Regions from separate parts of the Aliisedimentitalea scapharcae genome, predicted to be linked through region 2. Evidence: riboswitches for the same ligand, from Rfam matches in the RefSeq annotation. Region 2 holds a riboswitch; the other holds the start of a gene.
The links. Region 2 has a riboswitch for thiamine pyrophosphate ahead of thiB (thiamine ABC transporter substrate binding subunit). Riboswitches for the same ligand answer to the same signal wherever they lie in the genome.
Positions count from the first base shown of each region.

Region 1: it holds a riboswitch for thiamine pyrophosphate, as region 2 does, so the genes downstream of both, thiC (phosphomethylpyrimidine synthase ThiC) here and thiB (thiamine ABC transporter substrate binding subunit) in region 2, are expected to answer to the same signal.

Region 1 covers NZ_CP123584.1:1,416,798-1,424,754, reverse strand. The annotation lists gene QEZ52_RS06690 (DNA polymerase III subunit delta') at 1-769, shown strand, start outside; gene QEZ52_RS06685 (TatD family hydrolase) at 771-1,595, shown strand; gene QEZ52_RS06680 (MBL fold metallo-hydrolase) at 1,592-2,392, shown strand; gene QEZ52_RS06675 (AEC family transporter) at 2,544-3,476, shown strand; TPP riboswitch at 3,518-3,638, shown strand; gene thiC (phosphomethylpyrimidine synthase ThiC) at 3,760-5,583, shown strand; gene QEZ52_RS06665 (FAD-dependent oxidoreductase) at 5,580-6,548, shown strand; gene thiS (sulfur carrier protein ThiS) at 6,517-6,714, shown strand; gene QEZ52_RS06655 (thiazole synthase) at 6,718-7,485, shown strand; gene QEZ52_RS06650 (thiamine phosphate synthase) at 7,485-7,957, shown strand, end outside.
Region 2 covers NZ_CP123584.1:393,528-401,484, forward strand. The annotation lists gene QEZ52_RS01945 (branched-chain amino acid aminotransferase) at 1-576, shown strand, start outside; gene QEZ52_RS01950 (DMT family transporter) at 638-1,576, opposite strand; gene QEZ52_RS01955 (malonate--CoA ligase) at 1,672-3,174, shown strand; gene QEZ52_RS01960 (AEC family transporter) at 3,187-4,131, opposite strand; gene QEZ52_RS01965 (HD domain-containing protein) at 4,128-4,805, opposite strand; gene aroC (chorismate synthase) at 4,805-5,908, opposite strand; TPP riboswitch at 6,131-6,223, shown strand; gene thiB (thiamine ABC transporter substrate binding subunit) at 6,256-7,233, shown strand; gene QEZ52_RS01980 (thiamine/thiamine pyrophosphate ABC transporter permease ThiP) at 7,209-7,957, shown strand, end outside.

The DNA.
Region 1 (7,957 bases), 1.0 Mb from region 2:
CAAGGGCAAACTGCGTGACCAGATCGTTGTCGACGACGTGCGCAAATTGAATCGCTTCTTTGGTCTCTCGGCCACCGACGGTGGGCACAGGGTCGTGATTGTGGACGCCGCCGACGACATGAATACCAGCGCCGCCAATGCGCTGCTCAAGATGCTCGAAGAGCCACCCGCCCGCACCACAATGCTGTTGATATCGCACCAACCTTCGCGTTTGTTGCCGACCATCCGATCACGCTGTCGCACATTGCGTCTGACCCCTCTTTCACCGCCGGACATGCAGACAGCCCTGACCCAGGCCGGAGCCGTATTGCCCGACAATCCCGATGCGCTCGCGGCCCTTGCCGCCGGATCAGTGGGGGCGGCGCTGCGCGTGCTCAATCTGGGCGGGCTACAGATCTACGCCGAACTGATTGCCATTCTTGGCAGCCTGCCCCAGCTCGACCGCCGTCGTGCCATGTCCTTGGCCGAGGCCGCCGCCCAGCGCAATGCCGGTGAAAAGTTCGAACTGCTGTTGACCCTGATCGACATTGCCCTGGCCCGGCTGGCCCGCACCGGGGCCGCCGGTCACCCACCGATGCCGCAGGCGGCACCCGGAGAGGCAGACACTCTGCTGCGGCTGGCTCCGAATGCCCATCAGGCCCGCGCCTGGGCCGAGCTTTCGGCACAGGTGACGGCACGGATGCGTCACGGTCAGTCCGTGAACCTTGACCCCGCCGCTCTTGTCCTAGATACGGTTTTCAAGATGCAGGAAACCGCGAGCCGGGCGTGAGATGACCGAACCAACAGCACCAGAGATGACACCAGAAATCACGGACAGCCATTGCCACCTCGATTTCCCTGACTTCGAAGGGCTGTTGCCCGAGATCGTCACCCGCGCAGCAACCGCAGGTGTGACCCGCATGGTGACAATCTGCACGCGATTGAAAAACGAACCAACCGTGCGGGCCATCGCCGAATCCCACGCTCCGGTTTTCTATGCCGCTGGCACCCACCCGATGAGCGCCGCCGAAGAGCCGATGGCCACGGTCGATCAACTGGTCGCCTTGGCCCAACACCCGAAATTCGTCGGTATTGGCGAAACCGGGTTGGATTATCACTATACCGCCGAAACCAAGGATATTCAGAAGGAAAGCCTGCGCATTCATATCGAGGCCGCCCGCCAGACCGGCCTGCCGCTGATCATTCATTCACGCGATGCCGACGACGATATGGCCCGCATTCTGTCTGACGAGATGGCCAAAGGTCCTTATTCCTGCGTCATGCATTGCTTTTCCTCTACGCCCGAACTGGCCCGCGTGGCGCTGGATCTCGGGTTCTACCTCTCTATGTCCGGTATCGCCGCCTTCCCCAAGAGCCAGCAGGTGCGCGACATTTTTGCCGCCGCCCCGGTGGATCGCATTCTGGTAGAAACCGATGCTCCATATCTCGCTCCTCCCCCATTCCGGGGCAAGCGCAACGAGCCGGCCTATACGGCCCATACCGCCCGCAAGGGAGCCGAAGTATTCGGCATGAATTATCCCGAATTTGCAGCCCGGACACAGGCCAATTTTGATCGCCTGTTCACCAAGGCTGCCCGACACAAGGCCGCCGCATGACGCCAGAGCTGCGCTTTACCATCCTCGGTTGTGGATCCTCTGGCGGGGTTCCACGTCTGGGTGGCCATTGGGGCGATTGCGACCCCGACAATCCGCGCAATGTGCGTCGTCGCTGTTCGATGCTGGTCGAACGCGACGGACCTGGGGGCACGACGTCTGTTCTGATCGACACGACCCCGGACATGCGGTCGCAACTTCTGGATTCGGGTACCGGACGCCTGGACGGCGTGGTCTATACCCATGCCCACGCAGACCATGTCCACGGCATCGATGACCTGCGCATGATCGTTTTCAACATGCGCGCCCGTGTGCCAGTCTGGGCTGACGGTGATACGACAAATGCCCTCCTGAACCGATTTGGCTATGCCTTTGTTCAACCCGAAGGCTCGCCCTATCCGCCCATTCTGGAACTGAAGTCGATCGCCGGTCCCTTTGAGATCGACGGGCCTGGTGGGCCGATCCCCTTTCAGCCCTTTACCGTCAATCACGGTGCCATCGACAGTCTAGGGTTTCGGATCATGGATCTCGCCTATCTGCCGGATGTTGCCGAAATGCATGACGCCTCCTGGGCCCAACTCGAAAACCTGGATTGCTGGATTCTGGATGCGCTGCGTCGCAGCCCACATCCGACACATGTGCATTTGGACAAGGCCCTAGAGTGGATCAAACAGGTTCAGCCGCGCCGGGCCGTGTTGACCAACATGCATATCGACCTGGACTATGCCACGGTCGAGGCTGAAACCCCGGATCACATCACCCCTGCCTATGATGGCATGGTGATCCGTTACCCGCTCTGAGCGCTGCAATCCGCGCCCGCCCACATAACCGGTTTGGGGATATATCTCCCCGCTCCGCTTTCATCTCGCCAGAAAACTCCCGCCGGAGGCATCCTGAATGCGCCGCGCTCACCCCGGCTGGGATTGGGGCACCTCTACTGGACACGCGGCCATGTTCCAGAGCTTGATCGACGTCATCCTGCCCGTTTTTCTGGTGATTGGCGCAGGCTATGCCACCACCCAAGCGGGGTATTTCAAGGCGCAGCACATCGACGGGATCATGCGGTTCACCCAGGGGTTTGCCATTCCCTGTCTGCTGTTTCGCGCCATCGCCGATCTGGATCTCTCGGCCAGCTTTGACCCGGCATTGCTGGTCAGCTTCTATTCTGCGGCCTTCCTGTGTTTCCTGGCTGGGGTCTGTGGGGCGCGGCTGATTTTCAAACGTGACTGGGAGGACGCCATAGCCATAGGGTTCTGCTGCCTGTTTTCCAATTCGGTGCTGCTGGGCCTGCCGATCACCGAACGCGCCTATGGGGCGGAAAACCTGACCGGGAATTATGCCATCGTCGCCTTTCATTCGCCGTTCTGTTACGGCGTCGGCATTACCGCGATGGAGATCGTGCGCAACCGGGGCAGCGGGAGCCTGAAAACTGTCACGTCGGTGTTGAATGCGATGTTCAGGAACGTGCTGATTCTGGGAATCGCGCTGGGGTTCATCGTGAATCTGACCGGTTTCATAATACCAGAAGCCGTAGATAGTGCCCTGTCTCTGGTCATACGTGCGGCCCTGCCCGGAGCGCTTTTTGCGCTGGGAGGGGTGCTGGTCCAATACCGGCCCGAAGGTGATTTGAAGGCGATCTTCTATGTCTGCACCATATCTCTTCTGCTCCACCCCACCCTGGTCTGGATGTTTGGAAAAACCGTGTCTCTTCAACAGGATCTATACAGGTCTGGCGTTTTGACGGCGGCCATGGCCCCCGGATTCAACGGCTATATTTTTGCCAATATGTACAACCGTGCCAAACGGGTTGCGGCCTCCTCGGTGCTGATCGCAACCGGACTTAGCCTCTTTACCGTCTGGGGCTGGCTCATCGTGCTGGACTGAAATTTCCCGGTTGACGCGAACCGCCCCCACCCCCTACCAATTGGCCCACGCAGGGGGGTCCCGCCTAGGGGACTGAGAGGCTGACAGGGCATATGCCCGGTGATGCGACCCTTTGAACCTGACCCAGTTGATACTGGCGTAGGAAGCTAGGTTTGCATCGCTGTGGGGGCCGTACTCTCCCGCATCGTGCAAGTCCCGAACAAGAGGGCCTGTACACCCTCTGTTTCCCTCGGCCTAACCTCATCTGGTGTCTTTTTGAGTTGAGAGCTTGAGGAGCACCGAAATGAACGTCCCCAATCCCAAAATCACCACGGGCGAATTGCCTGCGTCGCGCAAGATTTATGTCCCGGGCCAGATGCACCCGGATGTGCGCGTGCCGATGCGCGAAATCTCTGTACACCCCACCGCGGGCGAAGCGCCGCTGCCAGTCTATGACAGCTCGGGCCCCTATACCGATCCCAACGTGCTGACCGACATCAAACAGGGTCTGGAGCCCCTGCGCCGCAAATGGATCGAAGCCCGTGGTGATGTCGAGGAATACGACGGGCGTGACATCACCGCCGCAGACAACGGCTTTGTCGAAGGCGACCGCCTGACGCCTGAATTTCCGGTCAAACCACGCCCCCTGCGCGGCAAGGACGGCAAGGCCGTGACCCAGCTGGCTTATGCCCGCGCCGGGATCGTCACACCCGAAATGGAGTATATCGCGATCCGCGAAAACCAGCTGCGCGACCTGTCACCCTGTCATGGTGCGACAGACCGCGATGGTCACGACTGGGGGGCCAATATCCCCGACTATGTCACGCCCGAATTTGTCCGCGACGAAGTCGCCGCCGGGCGCGCCATCATCCCGTCAAACATCAACCACCCGGAATCCGAGCCTATGATCATCGGGCGCAACTTCTTGGTCAAGATCAATGCCAATATGGGCACCTCGGCTGTCACCTCCTCCATGGAGGAAGAGGTCGACAAGATGGTCTGGTCGATCCGCTGGGGCGCTGACACCGTCATGGATCTGTCGACGGGGCGCAACATCCACAACACCCGTGAATGGATCATTCGCAACGCGCCTGTGCCCATCGGCACCGTGCCGATGTATCAGGCGCTGGAAAAGGTAAACGGCATCGCCGAAGACCTGACCTGGGAGGTGTTCCGCGACACGCTGATCGAACAAGCCGAACAGGGCGTGGACTATTTCACCATTCACGCGGGCGTGCGGCTGCACATGGTGCCGATGACCGTCAATCGCGTGACCGGTATCGTGTCGCGGGGCGGTTCGATCATGGCGAAATGGTGCCTGCACCACCACAAGGAGTCGTTCCTCTATGAACACTTCGAAGAGATCTGCGAGATCTGCCGCCAGTATGACGTTGCCTTCTCGCTTGGGGATGGTCTGCGCCCCGGATCAATTGCTGATGCCAATGACGAAGCACAATTTGCCGAGCTGGAAACCCTGGGTGAGCTGACCAAGATCGCCTGGGCCAAGGACTGCCAGGTGATGATCGAAGGGCCGGGCCATGTCGCCATGCACAAGATCAAGGAAAACATGGACAAGCAGCTGGCCTGTTGTGACGAAGCACCGTTTTACACGCTTGGACCACTGACCACCGATATCGCACCCGGCTATGACCACATCACCTCTGGCATCGGGGCGGCCATGATCGGCTGGTTCGGCTGTGCCATGCTGTGTTACGTGACGCCCAAGGAACATCTGGGCCTACCCGACCGGGACGACGTGAAAACCGGCGTGATCACCTATAAAATCGCCGCCCATGCCGCCGATCTGGCCAAGGGTCTGCCCGGTGCCCAGCGTCGCGATGACGCGATCAGTCGCGCCCGGTTCGAATTCCGCTGGGCGGATCAGTTCAACCTGGCATTGGACCCCGAAACCGCGCGCGAATTCCATGACCAGACCCTGCCGAAGCAAGCGCATAAGGTGGCGCATTTCTGCTCCATGTGCGGGCCGAAATTCTGTTCGATGCGGATCAGCCACGACATCCGCGCCGAAGCCCAGAAGGAAGGCATGGAGGCGATGGCCGAGAAGTTCCGGACCGGTGGCGATCTCTATATGCCGGTGACCGACCCTGCCTTGGAGCCGGGCGAATGATCACCATCGCAGGGGCCGGCGTTGCCGGCCTCGCCAGCGCCTGGGAACTGGCGCGCCGGGGGGCACAGGTGACGGTTTTTGAAACCGGCACCGCGCCTGCTGACAACCCCTGTTCCTGGTTTGCCGGCGGGATGCTGGCCCCCTGGTGCGAAGGTGAAACGGCCGACGCGCAGGTGGTCCGGCTGGGTGCCGGGGCCATCGACTGGTGGGTGCAGTTCACTCCTGTCACTCGGGCAGGCACGCTGGTGGTCACCCCACCCCGCGACCGGGCTGAACTGACCCGCTTTGCCCAGCGCACCCAACAGCATCGCCGGGTTACAGGCGACGACATCGCCACGCTGGAACCGGCGTTGGCGGGGCGATTTTCAGACGGTTTGTTTTTTGAGGATGAAGCCCACCTGGATCCGCGCCGGGCGTTGATCGACCTGACCGATGCCGTATTGGCGGCGGGTGTCGACATCCGATACGAGACCCCTGCCCCAGCACAGGTGGATGTGGATTGTCGCGGCATGGCTTCGGGTCTCAGCGGGCTGCGTCCGATCCGCGGCGAAATGGCGATCATTGAAACCAAGGACGTGCAGATCACCCGCACCCTGCGGCTGCTGCACCCACGCATTCCGCTTTATCTCGTGCCCCGCGGGGACGGGATTTACATGATCGGCGCGACCATGATCGAAAGCAGTTCATGGCGGCCCATCACCGTGCGCTCTATGTTGGAACTGCTGGGGGCTGCATTCACCCTGCACCCAGGTCTGGGTGAAGCCAGTGTGATCGAAACCGGCGTTGGTCTGCGCCCGGCATTTGCCGACAATATTCCGCGCCTGACACACCTTGGCGACACCACCCATTTGAATGGGCTTTACCGGCACGGATTTCTTCTGGCCCCCGCCCTGGCGGGCCAGCTGGCAACGCAATTCTTTCAGGAACCAAGTGATGCAGATTATCGTGAACGCACAACCGCATGAGATAGCAGGCGCGACCCTGGCACAGGCACTGCACCAGCTCGGATATACCAGCCCCGCCATCGCCACCGCCCTGAACGGTCAGTTCATTCCGCGTGAAGCCCGCGCAGGCACCCCCCTGTCCAACGGTGACCGGCTCGAAGTGCTGGCACCCATGCAAGGGGGATGAAAAATGCTACTTTACGGACACCAAATTCAGTCACGCTTACTTCTGGGAACGGCGCAATACCCCTCTCCCGCAATACTGGTCGACGCAATCCGTGCCAGTGGCACCCAGATCGTTACCGTCAGCTTGCGCCGTGAAGCGGCTGATGGCTCGGGCGCGGGGTTCTGGGACATGCTGCGCGACACCGGCACACGCATCCTGCCCAACACCGCAGGGTGCCATTCGGTGCAGGAAGCCGTGACCACAGCCCATATGGCGCGCGAAGTTTTTGGCACCAATTGGATCAAGCTGGAAGTGATCGGACATTCCGACAGCCTGCAACCGGATGTCTTTGCGCTGGTCGAATCCGCGCGGATCCTGTGCGACGATGGTTTTCAGGTGTTTCCCTATACCACCGACGACCTGGTGGTGGGGGAAAAGCTGGTTCAGGCGGGGTGTGAGGTGCTGATGCCCTGGGGGGCACCCATCGGGTCCGGTCAGGGGCTACGCAACCCGGACGCTCTGCGCGCAATGCGGGCCCATTTCCCTGATATTCCATTGATCGTGGATGCCGGGATCGGGCGCCCTTCGGATGCAGTGCAGGCAATGGAACTGGGCATGGACGCGGTTCTGCTGAATACAGCCGTGGCCAAAGCGGGCGATCCTGTGCAAATGGCCCAAGCCATGGCAGCCGCCATCGACGCTGGCCGTGCCGGGTTCAGCGCCAGCCCAATGGAACGGCGCGACATGGCCGTGCCCTCAACCCCAATCCTGGGACTGGCAGAGTTGGCATGATGGAACGGTTTTATTTGATTGTCGGCCATGTGGGCCGGTTGGAGCTGCTGGTACCTCACGGTGTGAAACTGGTGCAACTGCGGATCAAGGACCAGCCCAAGGCCGAGGTCCGCCGCCAGATCACCCGTGCCCGCGATTTTTGTGCCGTTCATGGCGCGCAACTGGTGGTGAACGACTATTGGGACCTCGCGCTGGACCTGCGCTGTTCCTTCGTGCATCTGGGACAGGAAGACATGGACAATGCCGATTTGGGCGCGTTGCGGCGGGCCGGAGTGCATATCGGTCTGTCGACACATGACGAGACTGAACTGGATCGGGCACTGACCCAAGATCCGGCCTATGTGGCGCTGGGACCGGTCTATCCCACTTTGCTGAAAAAGATGAAATGGGGACCCCAGGGACTGGAACGGGTGGGCCGGTGGAAACAGATGGCCGGGCGTACGCCCCTGGTGGCCATCGGGGGGTTGACGCC
Region 2 (7,957 bases):
TTGGTCTGGCGTGGGTCGGGCGAAGACATGGGTGTCGCATCGGCCAAGAACCCGGTTCGGATGGCGATCGCCGTCTGGGGCTGGGGCGCCTATTACGGCGACGCCAAGATGAAAGGCGCCAAGCTGGACATCGCGGAATGGAAACGGCCCAGCCCGGAAACCATTCCGGTTCATGCCAAGGCCGCCGGTCTGTACATGATCTGCACCATCTCCAAGCACAAGGCCGAAGCCAAAGGCTGTTCGGATGCGTTGTTCATGGATTGGCGCGGTTATGTAGCCGAAGCCACCGGTGCCAACGTGTTTTTCGTCAAGGGTGGCGAAGTGCACACACCGCTGGCCGATTGCTTTTTGAACGGGATCACCCGGCAGACCGTGATCGGGATGCTCAAGGACAAGGGCATCACCGTGCATGAACGTCGGATCAAACCCGAAGAGATGGCGGATTTCGAACAGTGCTGGCTGACAGGTACTGCGGCCGAGGTGACTCCGGTGGGGCAGATCGGGGATTATACGTTCGAGGTTGGTGATCTGACCCGTGGAATTGCCGAAGATTACGAGAAGCTGGTACGCAGCTGATCTCACGCGACTTGGGGTTTGAAAACGGGCGTCCATATGGGCGCCCGTATTTCGTTTGCGCTCAATTCTTTGGGTCTGTTGCAGCGCGGGTGCGGCGGCGGTCCAGGCCCAGGCGGCTTTCGCGCCAGATGACCAGGATGTTGCCGGCAATGACCAAGGTCGCCCCGGCCAGCATGACCCAGGTCGGTAATTCCGCGAACCAGACATAGCCGATGATGATGGCAAACAGCATCGACATATAGTCATAGGGCGCCAGCATCGACGCCGGGCCAAAACGATAGGAAGAGGTCACAAGGATCTGTGCGATACCGCCGACCAAACCGGCCCCAATCAGCAGCAGGGTCGTTTGCAGGTCCGGCACCACCCAGCCAAATGGCAGGGTCAGCAGGGACAGACCGGATGCGGTGGCCGAGAAATAGAATACGATGGCTGCGGTGTGGTCTGTCTGGACCAGCTTGCGCAGGTGGATCTGGACCATCGCCCGGGCCATGGTCGCGAGCAGAACGCAGATCGCGCCCAGCGTGGCGGTATCGCTCATGTCTGCGCCGCCGCCCAACCGGGGCCAGATCATGATCAACACCCCGACCAACCCGATGGCCACCGCAGACAGGCGCACCAACCGGATTGTTTCGCCCAGCAAAAGCGCTGCGAGGATGACTGTAAAAATGGGGGTGGCATAGCCGATGGCCGTGACTTCGGGCAGCGGCAGCAACCCCAAACCGGTAAATGTCAGCGCCATCGCAGATGTCCCCAACACCCCACGCCAGACGTGACCCATCGGATTCTTGGCAACAAACCCGTGGCGCAAGTCGCCCCGGATCGCCAACCAGACAACGATGACGGGAATCGCAAAGAACGAGCGGAAGAACACCGCTTCGCCCGCAGGCACAACATCCGATGTCGCCTTGATCACACCGGACATGGCAGTAAACAGGCCGATGGCGGTCACTTTGAGAAAAACCGCGAGAATCGGTCGATGCGATGTTAATGATTGTGCCATGGCCGCGACCCTGCGCCTCAGCGACCGAAAGATCAACGGGTTGATTTTGCTTTGCCGCATGACGCAAAACGGAGCCATCAGCCGGAGCGACCAGAATGTATGACACCAACCATTTGATTTCCCGATTACATGCGGCATCACGCGGGCATGAAACCCGGAACTTTGCGCGGTTTCCAGCGCGGGCCAGTGTCACCTTTGGTGAGCTGTTTGCCGGGGCCGAACGCAATGCGGCGGCTTTGGTGGCGATGGGGGTGCAACCGGGGGACCGCGTTGCCGTGCAGGTTCACAAGACGATCGAAGCGATCCAGCTGTACCTGGGAACGGTGATGGCGGGGGGCGTGTTTCTGCCGCTGAATACCGCCTATACCACGTCCGAAGTCGCTTATTTCCTGGGGGATGCGACACCACGCGTTGTGGTGTGTGATCCGGACCGGTCGGAGGCAATACGCGGGATCTCCGGAGATGCGCGGGTGGTGACGCTGGATGCCAAAGGCAATGGTACGCTGACCGAGTCCGTCGTGGGCCGGGGGGCGTTTACCCCGGTGGCGCGCGGGGCACAGGATCTGGCTGCTATCCTCTATACGTCGGGGACCACCGGGCGGTCCAAGGGCGCGATGCTGAGCCATGACAATCTGGCGTCGAATTCAGAGATGTTAAAGGAATACTGGCGGTTCACGGACCAGGATGTGCTGATCCATGCCCTGCCGATCTTTCACACGCACGGGCTGTTTGTGGCGACCAATGTGGCGCTGTTGGCCGGGGCGGGGGTTGTGTTCCTGCCGGGCTTTGACGCGGACGCCATTCTGGAGGCGATGCCGAACGCCACCGCTTTGATGGGGGTACCGACGTTCTATACCCGCCTGTTGGCGGATGAGCGGCTGACGCGGGAACGGGCAGCCAACATGCGTCTGTTCATTTCGGGATCGGCACCCTTGTTGGTTGAGACCCACGAGCTGTGGGAAGCGCGCACCGGTCATCGGATCCTGGAACGCTATGGCATGACCGAAACCAATATGAGCACCTCGAACCCTTATGAGGGGGAACGGCGCGCTGGCACGGTGGGTTTCCCGCTGCCCGGCGTCGAGGCGCGGATCATGGTAGATGGCGTCCCGGTGCCGACGGGCGAGACCGGGGTTTTGGAAGTGCGCGGATCAAATGTGTTTCAGGGCTATTGGCAGATGCCCGAGAAAACCGCCGAAGAGCTGCGCCCGGACGGGTGGTTCATCACCGGCGATCTGGCCCGGATGGACAGTGATGGCTATGTCACCATCGTGGGGCGCGAAAAGGATCTGATCATCACCGGCGGGTTCAATGTTTACCCAAAGGAGGTCGAAAGCCTGATCGACGATATGCCGGGGGTGCTGGAGAGTGCCGTCATTGGGGCACCACATCCCGATTTCGGCGAGGCGGTCGTGGCCATCGTTGTGGCAACTGATCCGGAATTGCAGGCGGATCAGGTGCGGGAGACGTTGGCCGCAGACCTGGCAAAGTTCAAGCAGCCCAAGCAGGTGATCCTGGTGCCGGAGCTGCCCCGTAACACCATGGGCAAGGTTCAGAAAAAGGCGCTGCGCGAGGAATACGCCGGTTTGTTTGCCTAAGGGTCCCGGGCCTTAGGTCAGGAACAGAAGGAACAGGTTGAGCGTGACAAAGGCGGTTGTTGTGGCCCCCAGCATGGCGATCGACGCGGCACCTTCGAGCCCCTGTTTCTGGGCCAGAACCGTATAGATGCCGAACATCGGCATCGCCGCCGACAGGATTGCTGCGCTGTGGAAATCCGGGGTCAGCGCGATCCAGCCCAAAGCGCTCAGCGTCAGAGCCGCACCGGCAACCAGCCCGGGGTGGATCAGTAGTTTGGTCATGGTGATCTGCGCGGCCAATCCCCGGTTGCCATGCAGCGGCAGGCCGACCAGTGATCCACCGATCACCACCAGCGACAATGCCGAGGCCGAGGCCGCCAGCATACCGGTCAGGCGGGTAAAGGGGGCGGGCAGAGGGACATTGACAAGCGAGACCGCCAGGCCCAGCAACAGCCCGATCACCATCGGCATTTTCAACACATTGAACAGAATTGCTCCGATGTGGCGCAGCAATGATTCCTGTCGGTTGCCCGATGCGCCTTCCATCAGCAACAGGCACAGCGGCACCAACAGGATGTTTTCGACTAGCAGGTTCAGAGCCAGGATGATTTCGGCCTGGGCCGGGAAAGCCAGCAACATGATCGGAAACCCGATGAAAGCATTGTTGGGACAGGTCGAGCCCATAACGCCCAACGCGCGCCGTTGCGGGTCAGTGCCGCGCAGGGTGAACAAGATCCAGGCGGTGGCGATGGTCGCCAGCCCCCCCAACCCATAGGCCAGCATGTAATCGGGTTGAAACACATCCGCGATCCGGCGCGACGCCACCGCATTGAACAGCAGCGCGGGCAGGGCGATATTCAGGACATATTTGCCCAGCGTGCGCATTTCGGCAGCGGCGAACCAGCCTTTTGCCACCACCAGATACCCCAGCGCGATTGCGCCATAGATCGGGAAGGTGATCGCCAGGATCTGGGTCATGTCAGTAGGTCAGACCAATGGTTGGGCAGGTCGGTGTCGATCTCTTTGGACAATTGTTCGAGATAGGCCAGCATCAGCTTGGCCCGTTTTTCGGCAATCTCGCGGCCCTTGGTGGTGACCATTTCCTTGGGCAGCTGCAGCAGTTTCAGGTGCCAATGGTCGATGGACCAATCCTGATCATCCAGCGGACGGTCGGCGGCAAAGGGATCGGCCGGATCATAGATCGCGCGCCTCATGCTGCCTGCGACAATGAACGTGCGGGCAATGCCGATGGCACCCAATGCGTCCAGCCGGTCCGCGTCACGCAGGATTTCGGCTTCGGTCGATTGCGCCGGGATACCGGCGGAATAGCTGTGCGCCGCAATGGCGTGTTGGGCGGCTTTGATTTCGGCCCCGGTATACCCCAGGTCCTGCAGGATCGGCACGGCGCGCTGGGCCGATAGGGTCGAAGCCTCGGCCCGATTGGGGGCGTCCTTGGGCAGGTTGACCAGATCGTGCAGATAGGCCGCAGCCATCAGAACCCGCAGGTTTACAGAGTCTTCGTGATCGGCCTGATGGCGGGCAATACGGTGGGCATTGGTCCAGACCCGATCCAGATGGGCCAGATCATGCGCCGGATCCTGATCCATCTGCTGGGCGACAAGGCGGCGCAGCCGCGCGTGAATGTCCTGCATCAGCCGATCGTGCCCTGGTTTTCGCCAATCTGACCACGATGCAGCAGCAGGTGATCCAGAATCACACAGGCCATCATCGCTTCGGCCACGGGCACGGCGCGGATGCCGACGCAGGGGTCATGACGACCCTTGGTAATGACTTCGATGGCGGTGCCGTCCTTGCGGATCGACTGACGCGGGGTCAGGATCGACGAGGTCGGTTTGACCGCAAAGCGCACCACCACGTCCTGTCCGGTGGAAATACCGCCCAGAATGCCGCCCGCGTGGTTCGACGAATATTCGGGACCGTTTTCGCCCATATAGATCTCGTCGGCGTTTTCCGTGCCACGCAACAGGGCTGCGGCCATGCCTTCGCCGATTTCGACGCCTTTGACCGCGTTGATCGACATCATCGCGGCGGCCAGATCGGTGTCGAGCTTGCCATAGATCGGAGCGCCGATCCCGGCGGGCACATTCCGGGCCACCACTTCGACAATGGCACCGACCGAATCGTGATCCTTGCGCAGCTTTTGCAGGTAGTCTTCCCATGCCTGCGCCTGATCTGCGCCCTGGGGGATCCAGAAATCATTCTGGTCAATCGCGTCCCAGTCGAATTGGGACCGGTCGATCTCCATCTCGCCCATGCGGGTCATGTAGCCTTTGATTTCCAGGTCAGGGACCAGTGCCTTGATCGCCGCGCGTGCGACGCCACCGGCGGCGACACGGGCTGCGGTTTCCCGGGCCGAGCTGCGCCCGCCACCGCGATAATCGCGGTTGCCGTATTTCTGGTGATAGGTGATGTCAGCGTGGCCGGGGCGAAACGTCTGGGCGATTTCGCCATAATCGCGCGACCGCTGGTCGGTGTTTTCGATCATCAGCTGAATCGGAGTGCCGGTGGATTTTCCGTCAAACACACCCGACAGGATTTTCACCGCATCCGGTTCGTTGCGCTGGGTTGTATTCTTGTTCTGACCCGGGCGGCGTTTGTCGAGCCAGAGTTGCAGCATCTCGGGTTCGATTGCCACATTGGGTGGGCACCCGTCCACGGTCGCACCCAATGCGGGTCCGTGGCTTTCACCCCAGGTGGTGACGCGGAAGAGGTGGCCAAAGCTGTTCATCGACATGGGACGCGGTCTCCTTTGGGGGATGTGATTAGCGACGCGTGGTCAGGGGCTCAAGCGGATTCGCGTGTTGGGATGTGGGTTGGGGGCGCTGCCCCCGTCACCTTTGGTGACTCCCCCGGGATATTTGGGGCCAGATGAACAGGGGATCAGTCCACTTGGTCCTGACTGTTAGGGCCTGATGGCTGCCATAGCTTGTGTTTGGTGGCATTGCGGCCTAGGGTCTGCGCCACCTCGGGGTGCACCATTGGTGCTGAGATGACACCCGTTGAACCTGAACCGGCTAAAACCGGCGGAGGGAAGGTTTCGGAGACATCCACCCTTGCCCTATCGCCGCAAAGGAGGATGAGATGAAACATCTTGCATTTGCAGCGGGACTTTTGAGCGCGACGGCAGCCTATGCCGAAACGCCTGAATTGACCGTTTATACCTATGACAGCTTTGTCTCCGATTGGGGCCCGGGCCCGGCGGTGGAAAAAGCGTTCGAAGACGTCTGTGGCTGTGACCTGAAGCTGGTCGGTGCCGGCGATGGTGCGGCGTTGCTGGCGCGGGTCAAGCTGGAAGGCGCACGGTCCGACGCAGATATCGTGCTGGGGTTGGACACCAATCTGACCGCTGCTGCGGCTGAAACCGGGCTGTTCGCCGTCCATGATGTGCGCGCCGATTATGCGTTGCCGGTCAGCTGGGAAGATCCGCTGTTCGTACCCTATGATTGGGGGTATTTCGCGTTCGTGCATAATGCCGATGCTGCCGCGCCGACGGATTTCAAGGCGCTGGGCGCCAGCGACAAGAAAATAGTGATTCAGGACCCGCGGTCGTCCACGCCCGGTTTGGGCCTGCTATTGTGGGTCAAGGCGGCCTATGGCGATGAGGCCCCGGCGATCTGGGAGGGGCTGGCCGACAATGTGGTCACCGTGACCAAAGGCTGGTCTGAAGCCTATGGCCTGTTTCTGGAGGGCGAAGCGGACATGGTGTTGTCCTATACGACATCTCCTGCTTATCACCTGATTGCCGAAGAAGATGCGTCCAAGGCAGCAGCATCATTCAGCGAAGGCCATTATATGCAGGTCGAAGTGGCCGGCAAGCTGGCCGCCAGCGACCAACCCGAACTGGCCGATCAATTCCTGGCGTTCATGGTGTCGGATGCGTTCCAGTCGATTATCCCCACGACCAATTGGATGTACCCGGCGGTCACTCCGGCGGCCGGTTTGCCGGATGGATTTGACACGTTGGTGACGCCCGAGAAATCGCTTTTGTTGCCTGCCTCCGAAGCGGCAGCCGTGCGGGATGTAGCCTTGGGCGAATGGCTCGGCGCGCTGAGCCAGTAAGCGCAGCCTCTGGGATTTGCGCGGCGATTGCTGTTGCCGCGCTGATTCTGGGGACGTTGTGCGCCGTTGTTTGGCGGGCCGAGGCCGGGTCGGGTCTGGGCCCGTCCGATTGGGCGGCGCTGCGGTTCACCGTGTTTCAGGCCAGCCTGTCGGCGCTGTTCAGCGTCGGGCTTGCGATTCCTGTGGCGCGGGCTTTGGCGCGGCGCAGGTTCTTTGGTCGCCGCCTTTTGATCGGGCTGTTGGGTGCGCCGTTTATCCTGCCGGTGATTGTTGCCATCTTGGGATTGCTCGAAGTGTTTGGGCGCGCCGGGTGGATCAGTACGGCATTGGGCTGGATCGGGATGGAGCCGATCCGCATTTATGGCCTGCATGGTGTCGTGCTGGCGCATGTGTTTTTCAATTTGCCGCTGGCAACCCGGTTGATCCTGCAAGGATGGCAGGAGATCCCGGCAGAACGGTTTCGTCTGGCCGCACAATTGGGTGCCGATGGTCGGGATATGTTCCGCCTGTTGGAGGTGCCGATGCTGCGTCAGGTGGTGCCGGGGGTGTTGGCGGTGGTTTTTGCAATCTGCCTGACCAGCTTTGCCGTGGCGTTGACCCTGGGTGGCGGGCCGCGTGCGACAACAATTGAATTGGCAATCTATCAGGCGTTTCGGTTTGATTTTGATCTGGGTCGGGCGGCGCTGCTGTCGGGCCTTCAGCTGGTGTTGACCGGATTGGCGGC